Linked DNA regions of Metabacillus sp. KUDC1714. The protein of the gene in region 1 interacts with the protein of each later gene in a pairwise test. Links are inferred from orthologs where the notes say so. Each region holds a gene or a part of one and is shown in the gene's direction. Other genes may lie near its edges. The genes, in order: leuS and ligA.

Region 1 (3,425 bases):
GTCCCCAAACTTGGACTCCTAATTTGAGAAGGCAAACTTGCATATCCCGACAAATTTATATAAAATAAGCTTAATATGTATATATAATGAACGGAGATAAGGAGTAGTAATTTGCGAAATATCGTTCAGAGAGTTGACGGCTGGTGTGAGTCAACCGATTTTTGCTGATGAACTCGCCTTTGAGTTACAAATGTGAAAGCCTTATTTGGGAAAGTAATATTTGTCGTCTATCCACGTTACGGATGTCAAAGTGGGCATATCGCTATGCCAAAGTTGGGTGGTACCACGGGAATTAAACCTCTCGTCCCTGTTTGGGATGTGGGGTTTTTTTCATTTTTATCTAACAGAATAACCCTTTTCAAATTGATAAGTATGAGATAAGTGGAACTTACTTTGATCCGTTCAACTGGTTAATTGTATAAACAAACATTGATCTAGCTTTTAAGGAGGAAAACATATGAGCTTCAATCATCAACAGATTGAAAAAAAATGGCAAGATTTTTGGTTACATAATAAAACGTTTAAAACTACAGAGGATACGGAGAAGCCGAAGTTTTATGCGCTTGACATGTTCCCGTATCCTTCAGGTGCTGGTTTACACGTAGGACATCCAGAAGGATACACGGCAACAGATATTTTATCGCGAATGAAACGAATGCAAGGATTTAATGTTCTTCACCCAATGGGATGGGATGCATTTGGATTACCAGCTGAGCAATATGCCCTTGATACTGGTAACGACCCAGCGGAATTTACGAAACAAAATATTGATAACTTTAGAAGACAAATTCAAGCACTTGGATTTTCGTATGATTGGGATCGCGAGGTAAACACTACAGATCCTGAGTATTACAAATGGACACAATGGATCTTTTTACAACTATTCAAAAAAGGCTTAGCGTATGTAGATGAAGTGCCAGTAAATTGGTGTCCTGCATTAGGAACCGTTTTGGCAAATGAAGAAGTTATAGATGGAAAAAGTGAGCGTGGCGGCCATCCTGTTGAACGTCGTCCGATGAAGCAGTGGATGCTTAGAATAACAGCATATGCTGATCGTCTTCTTGAAGATCTTGAAGATGTTGATTGGCCTGAGAGTATTAAAGATATGCAACGTAATTGGATTGGACGCTCTGAAGGCGCACATGTAACCTTTGACATTGATGGTTATGATGAAAACTTCACGGTATTCACTACTCGACCCGATACATTATTTGGTGCGACTTATGCTGTATTAGCACCAGAGCATTCCGTTATTGAAAAAATCACAACGGCGGAACAAAAAGATGCAGTTGAAGCATATATTAATGAAATTAAACATAAGAGCGATCTTGAGCGGACTGAACTTTCAAAAGAAAAAACAGGTGTGTTCACAGGAGCTTATGCGATCAATCCGGTTAATGGTGAGAAAATGCCAATTTGGATTGCTGATTATGTTCTTGCCACATATGGAACAGGTGCAATCATGGCGGTACCTGCTCACGATGAACGTGACTATGAATTTGCTCAAAAATTTGCGCTGTCAATTAAAGAAGTTGTTAGCGGTGGAGATGTGACGAAAGAAGCTTACACTGGTGACGGAGAGCATGTTAACTCTGATTTCTTAAATGGACTTGGTAAGCAAGAAGCGATTGAAAAGATGATTGCTTGGCTTGAAGAAAATAAAAAAGGCGAGAAAAAGGTTACGTACCGTTTGCGTGACTGGTTATTTAGCCGTCAACGTTATTGGGGAGAGCCAATTCCAATTATCCATTGGGAAGATGGGACAATGTCTGCAGTGCCTGAAGAAGAGCTTCCGCTTGTTCTTCCAAAAACGACAGAAATTAAACCATCAGGAACAGGTGAATCACCTCTTGCAATCATTGAAGATTTCGTTCATGTAGTTGACCCTGTAACAGGGAAAAAAGGTCGTCGTGAAACAAATACTATGCCACAATGGGCAGGAAGCTGCTGGTACTACTTACGTTACATCGATCCTAAAAACAGTGAAGCACTTGCAGATGATGCCAAGTTAAAGCAATGGCTACCTGTTGATATTTATATCGGTGGAGCAGAGCACGCAGTACTTCACTTGCTATATGCTCGTTTCTGGCATAAGTTTTTATATGATATTGGTGTGGTGCCGACGAAGGAACCTTTCCAAAAATTATTTAATCAAGGTATGATTCTTGGTGAAAATAATGAAAAAATGAGTAAATCTAAAGGAAATGTTGTAAACCCAGATGAAATAGTTGAATCACATGGTGCTGATACTCTTCGACTATATGAAATGTTCATGGGACCTTTAGAAGCATCAATTGCATGGTCTACAACTGGCCTTGATGGAGCAAGACGCTTCTTAGATCGTATTTGGCGTCTATTCATCGAAGACAATGGTGAATTAAGTCCTAAGGTTGTTGATGAAACAAGTGAAACACTTGAGCGTGTTTACCACCAAACAGTGAAAAAGGTAACTGAGGATCTTGAAGGCTTACGCTTTAACACAGCAATCTCACAACTAATGGTTTTCATCAATGAGGCCTATAAAGCGACTGTTCTTCCTAAAGAGTATGTCGAAGGCTTTGTGAAATTAGTATCCCCAATAGCCCCTCATCTAGCTGAGGAGCTATGGAGCAAGCTTGGTCACAGCACAACTATAACTTACGTTTCATGGCCTGCTTTTGATGAAGCAAAGCTTGTAGAAAACGAAGTTGAAATTGTCGTTCAAGTCAACGGGAAAGTCCGTGCAAAACTGCTTGTTGCAAAGGAAGTTACAAAAGATCAGCTCGAAAAAATAGCACTTGAAGATGATCGAGTAAATGAGCATGTTGAAGGGAAAACGATTCGCAAGGTAATTGCTGTCCCTGGAAAGCTTGTTAATATTGTTGCAAATTAATAAAATGATGAAAGCCGACTCGTAAGTATGTTTAATACTTACGGGTCTTTTTATGTAGTTGGGAATTTTTAAAAAACGGTGGAGAACTTCTAATCAATGAGAATTAGTTCTTTTCTCAGCTGAAATCACAATGATAGAAACACAATTCATTTCTAACTACCTCATCCTAAAACTGGAACCCCACACATTTTATTTGATATAATGCAGGTATCAAATTTGAAAGGGTGTACGAAATGAAAGAAATTTCTCCTGAAGAAATTCAACAAAAGCTAGAAAACGGTGAAAAGATAGAGTTAATAGATGTTCGTGAAGATGATGAAGTAGAAGCAGGAATGATTCCACAAGCCCGACATATTCGAATGAATGATATTCCTAATCAACTAGATGCAATTGATAAAGAAAAAGAGACATTTTTTATTTGTCGTTCAGGCGGTCGCAGTGGTAATGTATGTGCATATTTACAAGAGCGAGGATATAACGTAGTTAATATGACTGGTGGTATGCTTGAATATAAAGGTGAGACTAAGCCTAAAAGTGAATTAGCTTAACCTAC
Region 2 (3,217 bases), 1.8 Mb from region 1 along the record:
GAGTTTCCTGTTGTGTTCTTAATTGGACTTGAGGAAGGGGTTTTCCCTCATAGCCGTTCATTAATGGAAGAGGATGAGATGGAGGAAGAACGTCGTCTTGCTTACGTAGGGATTACTCGGGCTGAAAAAGACCTGTTCATTACAAATGCACAAATGCGTACGTTGTTTGGGCGGACAAGTATGAATCCTGAGTCACGATTTATTTCTGAAATTCCAAGTGAGTTGATTGAGAATCTAAATGAAGTAAAGAAATCTACTTCTCCTTCTACCCTTACCTCTGCTTTTAATTCAGGTCGTCGTCTTGAAAAGCGCCCACCAGTTGCAAAACCTATTGCCGCTTCAACTGGCGGGGACGGAATTTCTTGGGCTGTTGGAGATAAAGCTGAACATAAAAAGTGGGGAATTGGTACTGTCGTAAGTGTAAAAGGTACAGGGGAAGGAAAGGAATTAGATATTGCGTTCCCAAGTCCTGTTGGAATAAAGCGTCTGCTTGCAAAATTTGCACCAATTAATCGTGTTTAAAGAGAAGATAGTTCGGTAGAAAGGATTGGACATCTGAATGGATAAACAATCAGCAAATAAACTAGCTCGCGAGCTCCATGAGCTAATTAACACTTATAATTATGAATACAATGTTTTAGATAAACCAAGCGTGCCTGATTCTGAATATGACCGCCTTATGCAGGAACTATTAAAGCTTGAAGAAGCATTTCCTGAATTGAAAACCTCAGATTCCCCGACACAAAGAGTCGGGGGTACTGTGTTAGCTGCTTTTCAAAAGGTTGTTCACAAAACACCAATGCTAAGCTTAGGTAACGCTTTTAATGAGGCTGATTTACGTGATTTTGACCGTCGAGTAAAACAGTCTGTAGGTGACGATGTTCAATATGTTGTTGAATTGAAAATTGATGGTTTAGCGGTTTCTCTAAGATATGAAAATGGACTGTTTGTACAAGGTGCTACGCGAGGAGACGGTACAACAGGTGAGGATATTACGGAAAACCTCAAAACGATACGCTCCATTCCACTTAGATTGAAGAAGGAATTGTCCTTTGAAGTACGTGGTGAGGCATTTATGCCGAAAAAGTCCTTTGAGAAGTTGAATGAATTACGATTACAACTTGAAGAAGAGCCATTCGCAAACCCACGTAATGCTGCAGCTGGTTCCATTAGACAGCTAGACCCTAAAATAGCTGCAAAGCGTAATTTAGATATCTTTGTATACAGTATTGCAGATTTAGGTGGAACAGGTGTTGAAAAACATAGTGAAGCACTAGATCTACTAGAAGAAGTAGGATTTAAAACAAATCAAGAACGAAGAAAATGTGAAACGATTGAAGAAGTCCTCACCATCATAGAAGATCTTCAAGAAAAAAGAGCAAATTTATCTTACGATATTGATGGTATCGTTATTAAGGTGGATTCTCTCGCTCAACAGGAAGAGCTTGGGTTTACTGCTAAGAGTCCACGTTGGGCCATTGCTTACAAATTTCCAGCAGAAGAAGTTATGACAAAGCTAGTGGATATTGAATTAAGTGTAGGTCGGACTGGTGTCATTACTCCAACAGCTTTATTAGAGCCAGTTCGGGTTGCGGGGACAACTGTTCAACGTGCCTCACTTCATAATGAAGATTTAATTAGAGAAAAGGATATTAAAATTGGTGATACGGTTGTTGTCAAAAAAGCAGGTGATATCATACCTGAGGTTGTCAATGTGCTAATAGATCTGCGCACTGGTGAAGAACAAACCTTTTCGATGCCTACACATTGCCCTGCTTGTGAAAGTGAGCTAGTTCGTATTGAAGGTGAGGTTGCCCTTCGTTGTATTAATCCACAATGTCCGGCTCAAATTAAAGAAGGTCTTATTCATTTTGTATCAAGGAATGCAATGAACATTGATGGTCTTGGTGAAAGAGTTGTAGCACAATTGTTTCAAGAAGGATTAATTAAGGATGTTGCAGATTTATACAGATTAACGAGAGATCAGCTTCTCGAGCTTGAGAGAATGGGAGAAAAATCTACCGATAATTTATTAAATGCAATTGTACAATCAAAAGAAAACTCACTTGAAAGACTATTGTTTGGTTTAGGGATTCGCCATGTTGGTGCTAAAGCCGCAAAAACATTAGCTCAAGAATTTGAAACAATTGAAATTCTTCAGCAAGCCACAAAGGATGAGCTTATTGCGATAAATGAAATAGGAGACAAAATGGCTGATGCAGTTGTCACTTATTTTGATAACCCAGATGTGCAGTATTTAGTAAATGAGCTTAAATCTTTAGGTGTAAATACGACATACAAGGGACCAAAGCTGATTAGGGTTGAAGACAGTGATTCATACCTAGCTGGAAAGACTGTTGTATTAACAGGGAAGCTTGAACAGCTATCAAGAAATGAAGCAAAAGAAGGTATTGAAGCACTTGGTGGTAAAGTAACCGGTAGCGTAAGTAAAAGTACAGATCTTGTGGTAGCTGGTGAATCAGCAGGAAGCAAGTTAAAGAAAGCCCAAGAATTAAATATAGAAATATGGGACGAAGCTCGGCTCTTTGATGAACTAAATAAATAAGAGGTGTGGAATCACTTGAAAAAGAAACTAATTATGGTGTTAACAAGCTTTTTTGTATTAACAGCTTGTGCACCAAACTTTGGAGAGCAAGAAGAAATCGTGCAGGAAATAGAGGACGAGTCAAAGGAACAGGCGATTATCCCAAAATACAATATTTCAGATTCGTATTACAAGATGATTTTGCCATTTAAACCAGGGGAAGCAAGAGGACTTGTTTCAGAACAATTAAATACCCGCTTAGATATTGATGAATTTGAAACAGGTTTAATGAGGGTTGCCCAAGACACATTTTCTCCTGATAAATATTTATATCAAGAAGGTCAATATTTAACTGGAGAAGTCATTCAAGGTTGGCTAAATCGAAAGCTAACCGGTGAAAAGTTAAAAAATGAACAAGAAAAAGCGAAAGAGGCAAAGAAAGAATATACTGAGATCGGGCTAAATCCAGCATTGCCTGAGGAGGGGAATCTTGAGGAATTACATTCGGAAAATCCGATCTACTTATCCCACATTCTTGAACATAATTATTTAATCCGAGAGGATGATACAGTTGAATTAGGTGGAGTTGTCATTGGTCTAGCGATGAACTCTGTTCATTATTTTCAACAGGAAGACGGGTATGCTCGTGAGAAGCGAATAAGTACAAGTGAG

What was found.
Region 2: the proteins of leuS (region 1) and ligA interact in binary tests that used the Escherichia coli proteins (3 or more experiments, as listed by UniProt). The link is inferred for Metabacillus sp. KUDC1714 from one-to-one orthologs.

The regions. Positions count from the first base shown.
Region 1 is NZ_CP055263.1:542,537-545,961, reverse strand. The notes cover bases 73-3,164. They hold leuS (leucine--tRNA ligase), read left to right. Parts: upstream 73-457; coding sequence 458-2,872; downstream 2,873-3,164. Other genes in these bases: HUW50_RS02655 (rhodanese-like domain-containing protein), read left to right, coding at 3,106-3,164. Outside these bases: more of HUW50_RS02655, read left to right, coding at 3,165-3,420.
Region 2 is NZ_CP055263.1:2,320,462-2,323,678, forward strand. The notes cover bases 179-3,062. They hold ligA (NAD-dependent DNA ligase LigA), read left to right. Parts: upstream 179-559; coding sequence 560-2,566; downstream 2,567-3,062. Other genes in these bases: pcrA (DNA helicase PcrA), read left to right, coding at 179-522; HUW50_RS11060 (CamS family sex pheromone protein), read left to right, coding at 2,582-3,062. In the rest of the region: more of pcrA, read left to right, coding at 1-178; more of HUW50_RS11060, read left to right, coding at 3,063-3,217. UniProt on the Escherichia coli protein: DNA ligase that catalyzes the formation of phosphodiester linkages between 5'-phosphoryl and 3'-hydroxyl groups in double-stranded DNA using NAD as a coenzyme and as the energy source for the reaction.